One region of the Ralstonia sp. 22111 genome, then DNA from elsewhere that is predicted to be linked to it. Evidence: predicted binding sites of a transcription regulator. Region 1 holds the regulator's gene; each other region holds the start of a gene.
What was found. Region 1 encodes FNR, which switches genes on or off when oxygen is low (the NO sensors DNR and NnrR bind a similar motif). Its sites were predicted from a motif close to TTGATNNNNATCAA; they were not measured.

Region 1 (4,193 bases):
ATTCATCGGGTTGAGCGGCTCGTCATTGCTCGCGCGCGGCCAGTCGCCGTCACGCTTGAGGTTTGTCGTCCCACCGCGAAGCACGCGGCATTTCTGAATGCTGTTGCCCGCCCGGGCCCGGCGCGCGAAGACCAATTAATTCAATTGGACCCTGCACCGAAACGCAGTGGCTATGCCCGCGAAGTAGGGCCGGAGGAGCGAGTTGATCCGGTGCCGGTCAGGCACCACAAGGGCAATTTCTTCCGCCGCCATGGGGACGGATACTGCACCGGACGACTGCCAAGAAGAACGGCAGCCCGCCCGAATCGACTGTCCAGGGGACTCTACCGCTGGATGGCATCGCTTGGCGCCGCGCTTAGGATTGTTGATTTGCGCGGGTGGCGAATCGAATTGTGGTTGATTGTAGGGCAATTTCCAGCGGCGCCGCAACCGGGAAGATGTCCTAGCCTCCCATCATGGGGCGATTGGCAATTTTCGGCTGCCTGAACGCCTACAGCACCAGACAGAATCCGTGTGCGTTAAGCATCTCTGGCAACCAGATTGCGTGAGCCAGTCCCCAGACCCCAAACCCGGCGATGGCGATGCCGGCCGCGCCCCGCGCCCATCGCTGGCGCGACAGCCCGCGCAGCCACCCAGCCAGACCAGACATCATCAGCAGGTTCGGCAGCGTACCGGCACCAAAGGCGAGCATGACCACGGCGCCGGAGGCGGCGTTGCCTGCCAACAACGCCACAGCCAATGCGCCGTAGACCATGCCACACGGCACCAGCCCCCAGGCCATACCCGTGAGATAGCGGCGCAGCAGCGGCGGCTGACGCTGCAGCCTACCGCCCAGCGTGGCAGCCCCTCGAGACAGGCCACCTGCCACGCGGCCAAGCAAGCGCTCAAGCCACACACTCCGCCACGCATCTCCAGCGGAACGCACAAGCAGTAAAACCCCATAGGCGACCAGCAATGCGCTAGCGAAAGCAAACAAGCCGCGTTGAATCGGCAGCCATTGCTGGCGCCAGACGGTCGCGCCCATCGCACCCATGATTGCGCCCAGCAACGCATAGGTGGACAGCCGGCCGGCATGCATGACGACCTGTTCAAACCAGAGCCGGCGACGGGACACGATCCGCACCGCCACAGCGCCACGTTCGGCCGCGAGTGCGATACCGCTGCACATCGCCAGACAATGCACACCGCCGAGCAATGCAATCAGGAAAACGCTCAGAAGCGCCGCGGCACTCATCTTTCTGACGCTCTTTTGATATGGACCAAGGTTTTCGTTTTACTGTTGCGAACTAAGCCTAATTGACGCGTTTTGCCCCATCGGAAATGTCCGAGGACAAGAAGGTCGCCGTTATAATAAGCTGGTGCTGTACAACAAGAATTACTCATTTCACTTTCCCGAAATTCGCCCCCGCCCGTGCTCACTCGAATCGCACTTACCGACCAAGCCTCGCGTTGCTCCACCTGTGTACTCGGGCAAATCTGCCTGCCGGTGGGGATGAACTCGGACGACGTGCGCAAGATGGACGATTTGGTCGGCGAGCGCATCCGCATTAAGAAGGGGCAATCGCTCTATTCTTTGGGTGAGCCGCTGGAGGCGGTGTACGGCATTCGTTTCGGCACGCTCAAAACCCATCTGACGCTTGAAGACGGCCGGCATCAGATCACGGGTTTCCACCTGCCGGGTGAAATCGTCGGGCTTGATGGCATTGGCGATATGCGCCACGTGTCGGACGCCACCGCGCTTGAAGATACCGAAGTCTGCGTGGTGCGCTACGACGAGTTGCAGCACCTTTCGCGCCGGCTGCCTTCGCTGCAGCATCAGTTCCTGCGCATCATGAGCAAGGAGATTTCGCAGGATCATCTGATGCTGCTCACGCTGGGCTCCATGCGTGCGGAGGAGCGTCTCGCAGCCTTCCTGCTCAACCTGTCGAAGCGTTCGGCCCAGCGCGGATATTCGTCGACCGAGTTTGTCCTGCGCATGAGCCGCGAAGAACTCGGCAGCTATCTTGGCCTGAAGCTCGAAACGGTCAGCCGCCTGTTCTCGCGCTTTGCCGAAGCAGGTCTCATCCAGATCCGCCAACGCCACGTCAAGCTGATCGACCTGGCCGGCCTGCGCCAGGTCATGAGCGGTCAGGCGGCCTAAGCTGCCGTCCATGGCGCCCGCTCAGACCAGCGGGTGCTCATGCGCTTCCAGCTTGCCAATGCCAGGCGACACATAGAGCGTCAGCGCGCTCGACAATCCGCACAACAACCAGAACACAAAGAACGACACGGTGTAGACGGCCTGGGCCGACACCGTGATCTGTTCGCCGAAAAAGCGCAGGTCGGCGGGGTCTACCACCGCGAAGACCACCAGCTCAGCCAGGGCAGCCGACAGAAATGCCGGCCACAGAATCCACATCAGCAGTCGACGCTTCATCGGGCCTCCGTGTGAATGGCATGCGCCGGTGCGCCAGCCGTCTTTTCGACGACCAAACCGCGCCGTACGACGTTGTCGTGAATGACAGCATCGGGATGCGACATTGCCAGCCAGATGGTCACGCCACAGCCGATCATGGCGACGAACGGCCCTGCCATCAGCAGCCACGGCCAAGGCTCGCGCCACCACGGACGGGCCTGTGCGGAAGATTGCGTTGCGTGCATCGTTGCCTCCTGTTGGGGATGCCGCATCAGCGCGGCACGATGAAGCTCGACGGTTCGCGCAGTACAAGGCTGTCGCTACCGCTGTCTGCATGGATGACGAAACGGATTTTGTGCGAGCCGGGGGCGGCATCGTCAGCCGGCCGGCGCACGCGCACTGGCAGCAGCCGGTTAGCCGCCGGCGGGAGCTCCAGTGTGGTGGACTCGCCCTGACCGCCCTGCACGTCCAGTTCCGGCATGCCCTCTGCGGTGATGGTCACGCGCATGGGGTGCTCGGACGCGTTCATCAGTTGCAGGCGATAAACGTTCTCGATCTTGCCGCCGTCCACTTCACGCGCCAGTGCGCCACGATCACGAATCACGTCAACCTTGAGCGGCTGCCGCATGGCCAACGCCACGATGAACCCCGTGACGAGCACCAGCATGATCCCCGTATAGATCAGCACGCGCGGGCGCAGCAGATGTCGCCGGGCTTCCTTCGGGCTGAGCCGATCAAGCATCGCGCGTTCCGACGTGTACCGGATCAGACCCCGCGGGTAGCGCATCTTGTCCATGACCTGGTCACAGGCGTCAATGCAAGCACCGCAACCGATGCATTCGTATTGCAGCCCTTGGCGGATATCGATGCCGGTGGGGCACACCTGCACGCAGATGCTGCAGTCGACGCACGCACCCAGACCCTGAGCTTCGAAATCGGCGTTGCGCGAGCGGCTGCCGCGCGGCTCGCCGCGCTGCGTGTCATACGTCACGACGTAGGTATCGGGATCGACCATCACGCTCTGGAAACGAGCGTAGGGACACATGTAGCGGCAGACTTGCTCGCGCATGAAACCGGCGTTGCCCCACGTCGCAAATGCGTAGAACAGCATCCAGAATGTCTGCCAGGGGCCGAGAGACAGCGTCCAGGTCTCCATGCCCAGATCGCGGATCGGCGTGAAGAAACCGACGAAGGTGAAGCCCGTCCAGAGCGCAATGAGGATCCAGGCCGAATGCTTTGCGGCCTTCAGGCGGAACTTGCGCAGGCTCCAACGCTCACCGTCGAGGCGGATGCGCGCGAAGCGATCTCCTTCGATATGCCGCTCGATCCACATGAAAATCTCGGTGTAGACCGTCTGCGGACAGGCATAGCCGCAAAAGAGGCGCCCCGCCACCGCCGTAAATAGAAACAGCGCCAGCGCCGACAGCACCAGCAGCAACGTCAGATAGATGACATCCTGCGGCCACAACACGAGCCCAAAAAGGTAAAACTTGCGTGCGCCTAGGTCGAACAGCACCGCTTGGCGACCGTTCCACTGGAACCACGGCAGGCCATAAAAGATGGCTTGCGTGGCCAGAACCAGCCAGACTCGCCAACGCGCAAAGGCGCCGGTCACGGCGCGCGGATAAATCTTGCGCCGGACCTCATAGAGCATCTGCTCGGTGGGTGCGTCTTCGGCGCCCGCCGCCGCGGTGGCGGGCGTCATCGGACGCCAGGCTGGTTCTTTGTCGCTCATTGCGCGTGACTCGTGTTGCTGTTCGACAGACCCCAGACATAGGCCGCCAGCATGCGGATCTTC
Region 2 (4,193 bases), on a different contig from region 1:
CGGCATGACGGAGTCATATTCCTGTCCGTTGACCTTGATCTTGCCGTTCAGGCCATGCAACACGATGTTCATGGCGCGCTTCGGATCTGCCGCCAGGAAATCCGACTTGGCCAGCGGCGGGAACACGCCCGGCAAGCCGGCGCCATTGCCCTGGTGGCACACCGAGCAGGTACCCGCAAACAGCGCGCGGCCTGCCTGCACCTGATCCTGCACGGTCAGCGTGCCGCTTACCGATGCCTGGGTCGCCTTCGTGACAGCGCTCATATTGGGTGCCGCACGATCGCCCAGGTACACCGAATCCAGCTCCTTGCCAGAGTAGACGAGCTTGTTCTCCGGGCCATCCACCTTGAGGATCGCCATGGCGCCCTTGTTGAAGGCGCGGAAGATCGAGTGGTCGACCAGCACATAGCTGCCGGGCACGCGCGCGGTGAACTTCACAACCGCCGCACCACCCGCCGGGATCAACGTGGTCTGCACGTTCTTCTGCACGTTGGTGCCGCCCTCGTAGCGCACCTGGTCGAAGATGGCGCCGATCACGTGGAAGCTTGAGACCAGGTTCGGCCCGCCGTTGCCAACAAAGATGCGCACCGTTTCACCCACCTTGGCGTGCAGCGCCTTGTCACCGGTGAGCGCACCTTCGGCACCGTTGAACAGGACGTAGCTCGGGCGTTCGTCAATGGCCTTCTCCATGTCGAACGGCTGCAGGCCCTTCTCGCGGTACTTGCCGGCGGTGTAGAAATCGCCCTGCATGACGTAGTACTCGTGATCCACCTTGGGCAGGCCTTCGGGCGGCTCGACCAGGATCAGGCCGTACATGCCGTTGGCGATATGCATGCCCACGGGCGCGGTGGCGCAGTGGTAGACGTAGATGCCCTCGTTGAGCGCCTTGAAGGTGAACTGCGATTCATGGCCCGGTGCGGTGAAGCTCGATGCAGCGCCGCCGCCCGGTCCGGTCACGCCGTGCAGGTCGATGTTGTGCGGCATCTTGCTGCTCGGGTGGTTCTTGAGGTGGAACTCCACCGTGTCGCCCTGCCGCACGCGGATGAAGCTGCCGGGAACGGTGCCGCCGAACGTCCAGAAGGTGTAGCTGACGCCTTCGGAGATCTGCATTTCCTTCTCGACCACTTCCAGCTCCACGATGACCTTGGCTGGATAGTTCCGGTGGACCGGCTGTGGCACAAGCGGCGGGCTCGTGAGGACGGCGTGGATCGGCTCGCCGCGTGGCGGTCCGAAGTCACCGGGCAATTTGGCGCTCGCGGCGCGGGCTGCAGTGCCCGCAAGCAGTGCGCCCAGCACCACAGAAATCAAGCCCGCGCGCATCAGGCTGCGGACGGTGTGAAGACGGCTCATTTTTTCCCCCGTGTATCGGTCTGGTGTCGTCCGCTCCACGTTAGGCCCCGGCGGCCATTAGGGCTTTGATACAGCGCAAACGAAAACCGGCCCCGACCGGCACTTCCACCGCACCGCGTGGCACGCAAGCCCAGTCGTGGCGTGATTTGCCACATCAAGATACCCATAAAACAAGCATCTGATATACATCAATAACGGCAGAGATTCCGCTCACTAATATAGTTGCATCCTTAATGCATCTTTTGATGCGACACCCACAGAGGGAATCCCCATGACACAGTCCGCCTCCACCATCCAGCTCGACCTCCGCGTGCTGGCGCCGCGCGAGCGCCATCCGCTGATCTTCTCCGCCTTCGGGGAACTCGGCATCGGCCAGAGCCTGGAGCTGATCAACGATCACGATCCGCGCCCGCTGCAGTCGCAGTTTCAAGTGGAGCGCCCGGGCCAGTTTTCCTGGGACTACCTTGAGCGCGGCCCCGCCACGTGGCGCGTCGCCATCACCAAGGTGGCGTCTGCGGCCAGCGCCGGCCACTGCTGTGGTGGTTGCGGTGGTGGCGCCTGAATTTCCGATTGCATCCTGCAAGGAACCTTGTCATGAAAAACAACCAAAGGCTGTGGCGGTGGCTCGGCCTGATCTTCATCCTGTCGTTCGGGGCATTGGGCTATCTGGGCCGGCAGATCTATCTGGCAGCGCCGCCGATCCCGCATGCCGTCGTCACTTCTGTGGGCGAGGTGCTCTTCACCGGCGAACAGATCCAGCGCGGGCAAGAGGCCTGGCTGGCAGCCGGGGGCCAGCAGCTTGGCACCGTCTGGGGCCACGGCAGCTACGTGGCGCCTGACTGGTCTGCCGATTGGCTGCACCGTGAAGCCACGGCGCTGCAAGCCATCCGCGCGCATCAGCAGTTCGATACCGACGCGCCGTTGACGACGGTGCAGCAAGCCGCCGTCGACGCCAGCGTGAAGGAGGAAATGCGCCGCAATACGTACGACGCAAATCGCGACATCCTGACCGTGTCGCGTGAGCGCGCAGAGGCCATCCGCGGCGTGGCGCAGCACTTCGAGGCCCTGTTCGGCACCGATCCGTCGCTCGCAACGCTGCGTGATCAATACGCCATGGCTACCGGCGTGCTGCCGGAAGCGGCCGACCGCGAAGCCCTGGCGGCATTCTTCTTCTGGACGTCGTGGGCCGCTGCGGCCGACCGCCCGGGCGAGACCGACATCTCGTATACGAGCAACTGGCCGCATGAACCCCTGGTGGGCAACACCATGACCGGCGGTGCCGCCATGTGGTCGATGGTCAGCATCGTGCTGCTGCTGGGCGGTATTGCCGCCATGCTGTGGCTGCACGGCAGCAGCAAGCACGAAGAGGAGGCTGCGCCGCTGCCGGCCGATCCGTTCCTCAACGTGGTTGCCACGCCGTCGATGAAGGCCACGCGCAAGTACTTCTTTGCCGTGATCGGCCTGATGCTGGTGCAGATCGGCATGGGCGCCATCACCGCGCACTATGCGGTGGAAGGTGAATCGTTCTTCGGGATTCCGCTGGCGCAGGTGCTGCCGTACGTGATCAGCCGGACCGTGCACACGCAGCTTGGCGTGCTGTGGATTGCCACGGCGTGGCTGGCCACGGGCCTCTACATTGCGCCGCTGCTGTCGGGCCGTGAACCGAAGTTCCAGAAGCTGGGCGTTGACCTGCTGTTCTGGGCGCTGATCTTTATCGTGGTGGGCTCCATCGCCACCGGCTGGCTCGGCACGCTGCAACATCGTGGTGCGGACTTCGGTTTCTGGGTCGGTAACCAGGGGCTGGAATACACCAGCATGGGCCGCGTGTGGCAAATCTTGCTGTTCGTCGGCCTGCTGTTCTGGGTCGTGCTGCTGGGCCGCGCACTGTGGCCGGCACTGAAGACGCCGTCGGAATCGCGCGGACTGATCGCCATGGTGTTCCTGTCGGCCACGTGCATCGGCGGCTTCTATTCGACCTCGCTGGTGTGGGGCCAACACACGCACTATTCGATGATCGAGTACTGGCGCTGGTGGCTCGTCCACCTGTGGGTGGAGGGCTTCTTTGAAGTGTTCGCCACCGCCGTCATCGCGCTCATCTTCACGCGCCTGGGCCTGATTCGCGCCAGCAGCGCCAACCGCGCCATCGTGGCCGAGACGATCGTGTTCCTGTTCGGCGGCATTCTGGGCACGCTGCATCACCTGTACTTCACGGGTACGCCCACGTCGATCATCTCGGTGGGTGCGGTGTTCTCTGCGCTGGAAGTGGTGCCGCTTACGCTGATCGGGCTCGAAGCGCTGCAGAACTATCGCCGCACGCAAGGCACGCCGTGGCTCAACGCCTACAAGTGGCCCGTGCTGTGCTTCGTGGCCGTAGGCTTCTGGAACACCGTCGGCGCCGGCCTGCTCGGCTTTGCCATCAACCCGCCGGCTTCGCTGTACTACGTACAAGGTCTGAACATGACGGCCGCCCACGGGCACGCCGCACTGTTCGGGGTGTACGGCATGCTCGGTATCGGCCTGATGTTGTTCTGCCTGCGCGGCCTGTATGCCCGCAGCCTGCATGCCGACCGCCTGCTCAAGCCCGCGTTCTGGGGCCTGAATATCGGCTTGGCCATGATGGTGTTCATGTCGCTGCTGCCGGCCGGTATCTACCAGGCCTGGGCCAGCGTCACCAAGGGCATGTGGTACGCCCGTTCGCCGGAGGTGGTGCACTCGAAAGTGATGGAAACGCTGGTCTGGCTGCGCGTGCCGGGTGACATCGTGTTCGCCATCGGCGCACTTGTGCTGGCCTGGTATGCGCTGCGGCTGCTGCGCCGTCCGAAGGCACAACAGACTGAGCCGCT
Region 3 (4,193 bases), on a different contig from region 1:
TGCACGCACTACCCGTTTCTGGAAGACGCCATCCGCGAGATCGCGGGCGATCGTCTGACGTTGATCGACACCGGCCACGCCGTCGCGCGCCATCTGGGCCGCACGCTCGCGGCGGCGGGATTGCAGGCAGCGGGCCCAGCCGCATCGCCCCGCTTCATGAGCACCGGCGACGTGCTTCCGCTGCAAGCCATGGTGGCTGCATTGCTCGGAGAGGCACCGATGGCACAGCGTGTCGACATCGGCGATGCGCCCCTGAGCCCGGCCGTGGCATCGCTCGCTTCTCAACCGGAATAACGCCGCTCAGATACAACAACGCCGCCCTGAAAGGCGGCGCTGTCGTCTTGGCTTAAAGTCAGCCGACCTGCGGCTGCACTGCGGGTTCTGCGGTCTCTTCCACCGCCTCCTCTTCAGCCGGCTCATACTTCGCCACCACGGCCGTGGCCAGGCTGTTGCCGATCACGTTGGTGGCCGTGCGGCCCATGTCGAAGAACTGGTCGATGCCGATGATCAGCAGCAGACCGGCTTCGGGCAGATGGAACATCGGCAGCGTGGCTGCCACCACCACCAGCGAGGCACGCGCCACACCGGCCATGCCCTTGCTCGTGAGCATCAGGACCAGCAGCAGCGTCAGTTGCTGCGTGAAGCCCATCTCGATGTTGTAGGCCTGCGCGATGAACAGCACCGCAAACGCCTGGTACATCATCGAGCCATCGAGGTTAAACGAATAACCCAGCGGCAGCACGAAGCTCGAAATGCGCTTGGGCACGCCAAATCGGTCAAGCGCCTCGATCGTCTTCGGGTAAGCGGATTCGCTGCTCGCCGTGGCGAACGCCAGCAGCGTCGGCTCACGAATCAGCCCCAGCAGACGGCCCAGCGAACGGCCCAGCAGCACGTAGCCGACAAAGAACAGGATCGCCCACAGCAGCGCAAGGCCCAGGTAGAACTCGCCGATCAGCTTGCCGTAGGTCCACAGCACGCCCACGCCTTCCACCGTGATGGCAGCGGCCATGGCAGCAAACACGCCCAGTGGGGCGAAGCGCATCACGTAGTCGGTAATGCGGAACATCAGCTTGGTCAGCTCTTCCAGGCCACGGCCGATCACGCTGTCCATCGGGTTCTTCATCGTCGACAGCGCGGCGCCGAAGAACAGCGAGAACACCAGGATCTGCAGGATCTCGTTGGTGGCCATGGCCTCCACGATGCTGCGCGGGAACACGTGCGTGATGAAGGCCTTGAGGGTGAAGTCACCGGTCTTCAGGCCCGACGTGGCCGACACATCCGGCAGCGCCAGGTTCATGTGCACACCCGGCTGGAAGAAGTTGACCAGCAGCATGCCCAGCGCAAGCGACGTGGCCGACGCGCACACAAACCAGATCATCGCGCGCAGGCCCACGCGGCCCACCGAACGGCCGCCGCTCATGCTCGCCAGGCCGGTCACCAGGGTCGAGAACACCAGCGGTGCAATGATCATCTTGATCATGCGCAGGAAGATGTCGGTGATGATGCTGAAGTACGAAGCGATGTCCTTGGCCGCCGCAGCGTCCTTGGCATATTCGTGGCAACCCCAGCCGACGGCAATGCCCAGCAGCATTGCCAGCCCGATATGGGAGGTCAGACGTTTGGTGTTCAAGACTTTCTCCAAGGAATATCGTGGCCGGAGGGACGGCGCGCGACAGACGCGGATCTCATGGGGCCAAGGGCTGGCCCAACTTCGTCACGCTTTGTAAAAAGCGACGATATTAGAGAAGCGCATGGCGATCGTTATGTCGATGTTGCATGGCACCATGCAATTTCTGCATACATTGATATGGCGCCGTTGACGCCTTGCTGCGATGCCGCACGGGCAGTGGAACGAGCCCCTCCGAAGCGGATTATTGAGCCGCACGCAATGCCGTCACGGCGTACCAACAAGCGCCGCTTCAAGCACATGAAATGCGACGCATGGACCACGTAAGCCGCTGATACCATCATGGGCTTACGTCACCTACCCGGAGTCCCGCGATGAAAATGGCGCCCTTCGCCTTTGGCACGACCGACTGGTCCGCCGTTGAACCTACCGAGCACACCGGCGAGACCGGCATGGCGATCTGGCGCACCCGTTACTTCGGGGACGAGTCAAACCGCATCCGTGTACGCATGGTCGAGTACACCCCCGGCTACTTGGCTGACCATTGGTGCAAGAAGGGCCACATCCTGTTCTGCCTGGATGGCGAATTGGAAACCACGCTGGAAGACGGCCGCAAGTTCACCCTCACGCCGGGCATGAGCTATCAGGTGGGCGACGACGCTGAAGCCCATCAGTCCTACACCAAGAACGGCGCCAGGCTGTTCATCGTCGACTGACAGCGACACGACCATTCTGCGTCGCAAATGGCCCCGGTTGACCGGGGTCAAGCGATTTAAAAATCAAGGTCTTTAGGGCTCACCGACCACAATATGTAGTGCTAGTCTGACTCCATACCACTAGATGGAGTACCTCATGACGGGCACACAGGTCACCAGGCAAGTCACCAAGCGCGACGGTTCATTGGCCCCGTTTGACGCGCAAAAGATCCGCCAGGCCATCGCGGCAGCCGGACAGGCCACCGGCGAATTCGACACCGTCGAAGCGCAGCGCCTGACCACGGGCGTGCTCGAGCATCTCGCCTCGCTCCCCAGCCCCGGTATCGAAATCATCCAGAACTGCGTGGAAGAGGTGCTGGTCGACGCCGGCTATTGGCGCACCGCGCGTGCCTACATCGTCTACCGCGAGCAGCACGCCCGGCTGCGTTCGCTCAAGCACACGCTGGTCGATGTCGAGAGCACGATGGACGAATACCTCGAGCAGCGCGACTGGCGGGTCAATGCCAACGCCAATCAGGGGTACAGCCTGGGCGGCCTGATCCTCAACGTGGCAGGCAAGGTCACGGCCAACTACTGGCTTTCGCATGTCTACAGCCCAGAGGCGGGCGCAGCGCATCGCGAGGGCGACCTCCACATCCACGATCTCGACATGCTGTCGGGCTACTGCGCAGGGTGGTCGTTACGGCAGTTGCTGACGGAGGGATTCAACGGCGTGCCGGGCAAGGTGGAAGCGACGCCGCCGCGGCATATGTCCGCAGCCATCGGGCAGATCGTCAACTTTCTCGGCACGCTGCAGAACGAATGGGCCGGCGCGCAGGCGTTCAGTTCGTTCGATACGTACATGGCGCCGTTCATCCGCCGCGATGCGATGTCGTATGCGGCGGTCAAGCAGTCCATGCAGGAGCTGATCTACAACCTGAACGTGCCCAGCCGCTGGGGCACGCAGACGCCGTTCACCAACCTCACGTTCGACTGGACGTGCCCGGCGGACCTGCGCGAGCAGGTTCCGTACATCGGCGGCGAAGAGATGCCCTTCACCTACGGCGACCTCCAGCCCGAGATGGACATGATCAACCGCGCGTACATCGAGGTCATGATGGCCGGCGATGCAAAGGACCGCGCGTTCACGTTTCCGATTCCCACGTACAACATCACGCCAGACTTCGACTGGGAGCACCCCAACACCACGCTGCTGTTCGAGATGACGGCACGCTACGGGCTGCCCTACTTCCAGAACTTCCTCAATTCCGATCTCGAGCCGCACATGGTGCGCTCGATGTGCTGCCGCTTGCAGCTTGACCTGCGCGAACTGCTCAAGCGCGGCAACGGGTTGTTTGGGTCGGCCGAGCAGACCGGTTCCATCGGGGTGGTGACGGTGAACTGCGCGCGATTGGGACACCTCTACGCGGGCGATGAGGCGGCGCTGCTGGCGCGGCTCGATACGCTGCTCGCACTCGGCCGCGACGTGCTGGAAGTCAAACGCAAGTTCGTCCAGCGGTTGATCGACCAGGGGCTGTATCCGTACACGCGGCGCTACCTGGGCACGCTGCGCAACCACTTCAGCACGCTCGGCGTGAACGGCATCAACGAGATGGTGCGCAACTTCACGCACGATGCCGACGACATCACTACGCCATTCGGCCACGCCATGGCGGTGCGCCTGCTCGACCACGTGCGTCAGCGCATGACGGAATTCCAGGAGGCGACGGGGCATCTGTACAACCTCGAGGCCACGCCGGCAGAGGGCACGACTTACCGCTTCGCCCGTGAAGACCGCAAGCGCTGGCCAAACATCCTGCAGGCCGGCACGACCGCCCAGCCGTACTACACCAACTCCAGCCAGTTGCCCG

Region 2: ACTJK4_RS18165 (DUF2249 domain-containing protein) is a predicted target of FNR. The motif match lies at 1,529-1,542, and genes of this name have one in related genera.
Region 3: ACTJK4_RS11860 (ribonucleoside triphosphate reductase) is a predicted target of FNR. The motif match lies at 2,381-2,394, and genes of this name have one in related genera.

What each region holds. Positions count from the first base shown of each region.
Region 1 covers NZ_JBQEPR010000005.1:218,082-222,274, reverse strand. Annotated here, with positions in the region: gene scpB (SMC-Scp complex subunit ScpB) at 1-6, opposite strand, end outside; gene ACTJK4_RS15090 (sulfite exporter TauE/SafE family protein) at 491-1,234, opposite strand; gene fnr (fumarate/nitrate reduction transcriptional regulator Fnr) at 1,412-2,140, shown strand; gene ACTJK4_RS15080 (hypothetical protein) at 2,162-2,416, opposite strand; gene ACTJK4_RS15075 (FixH family protein) at 2,413-2,640, opposite strand; gene ccoG (cytochrome c oxidase accessory protein CcoG) at 2,667-4,130, opposite strand; gene ccoP (cytochrome-c oxidase, cbb3-type subunit III) at 4,127-4,193, opposite strand, start outside.
Region 2 covers NZ_JBQEPR010000007.1:97,851-102,043, forward strand. Annotated here, with positions in the region: gene nirK (copper-containing nitrite reductase) at 1-1,350, opposite strand, end outside; gene ACTJK4_RS18165 (DUF2249 domain-containing protein) at 1,622-1,912, shown strand; gene ACTJK4_RS18170 (nitric-oxide reductase large subunit) at 1,945-4,193, shown strand, end outside.
Region 3 covers NZ_JBQEPR010000004.1:40,299-44,491, reverse strand. Annotated here, with positions in the region: gene murI (glutamate racemase) at 1-294, shown strand, start outside; gene ACTJK4_RS11870 (dicarboxylate/amino acid:cation symporter) at 353-1,630, opposite strand; gene ACTJK4_RS11865 (DHCW motif cupin fold protein) at 2,002-2,343, shown strand; gene ACTJK4_RS11860 (ribonucleoside triphosphate reductase) at 2,480-4,193, shown strand, end outside.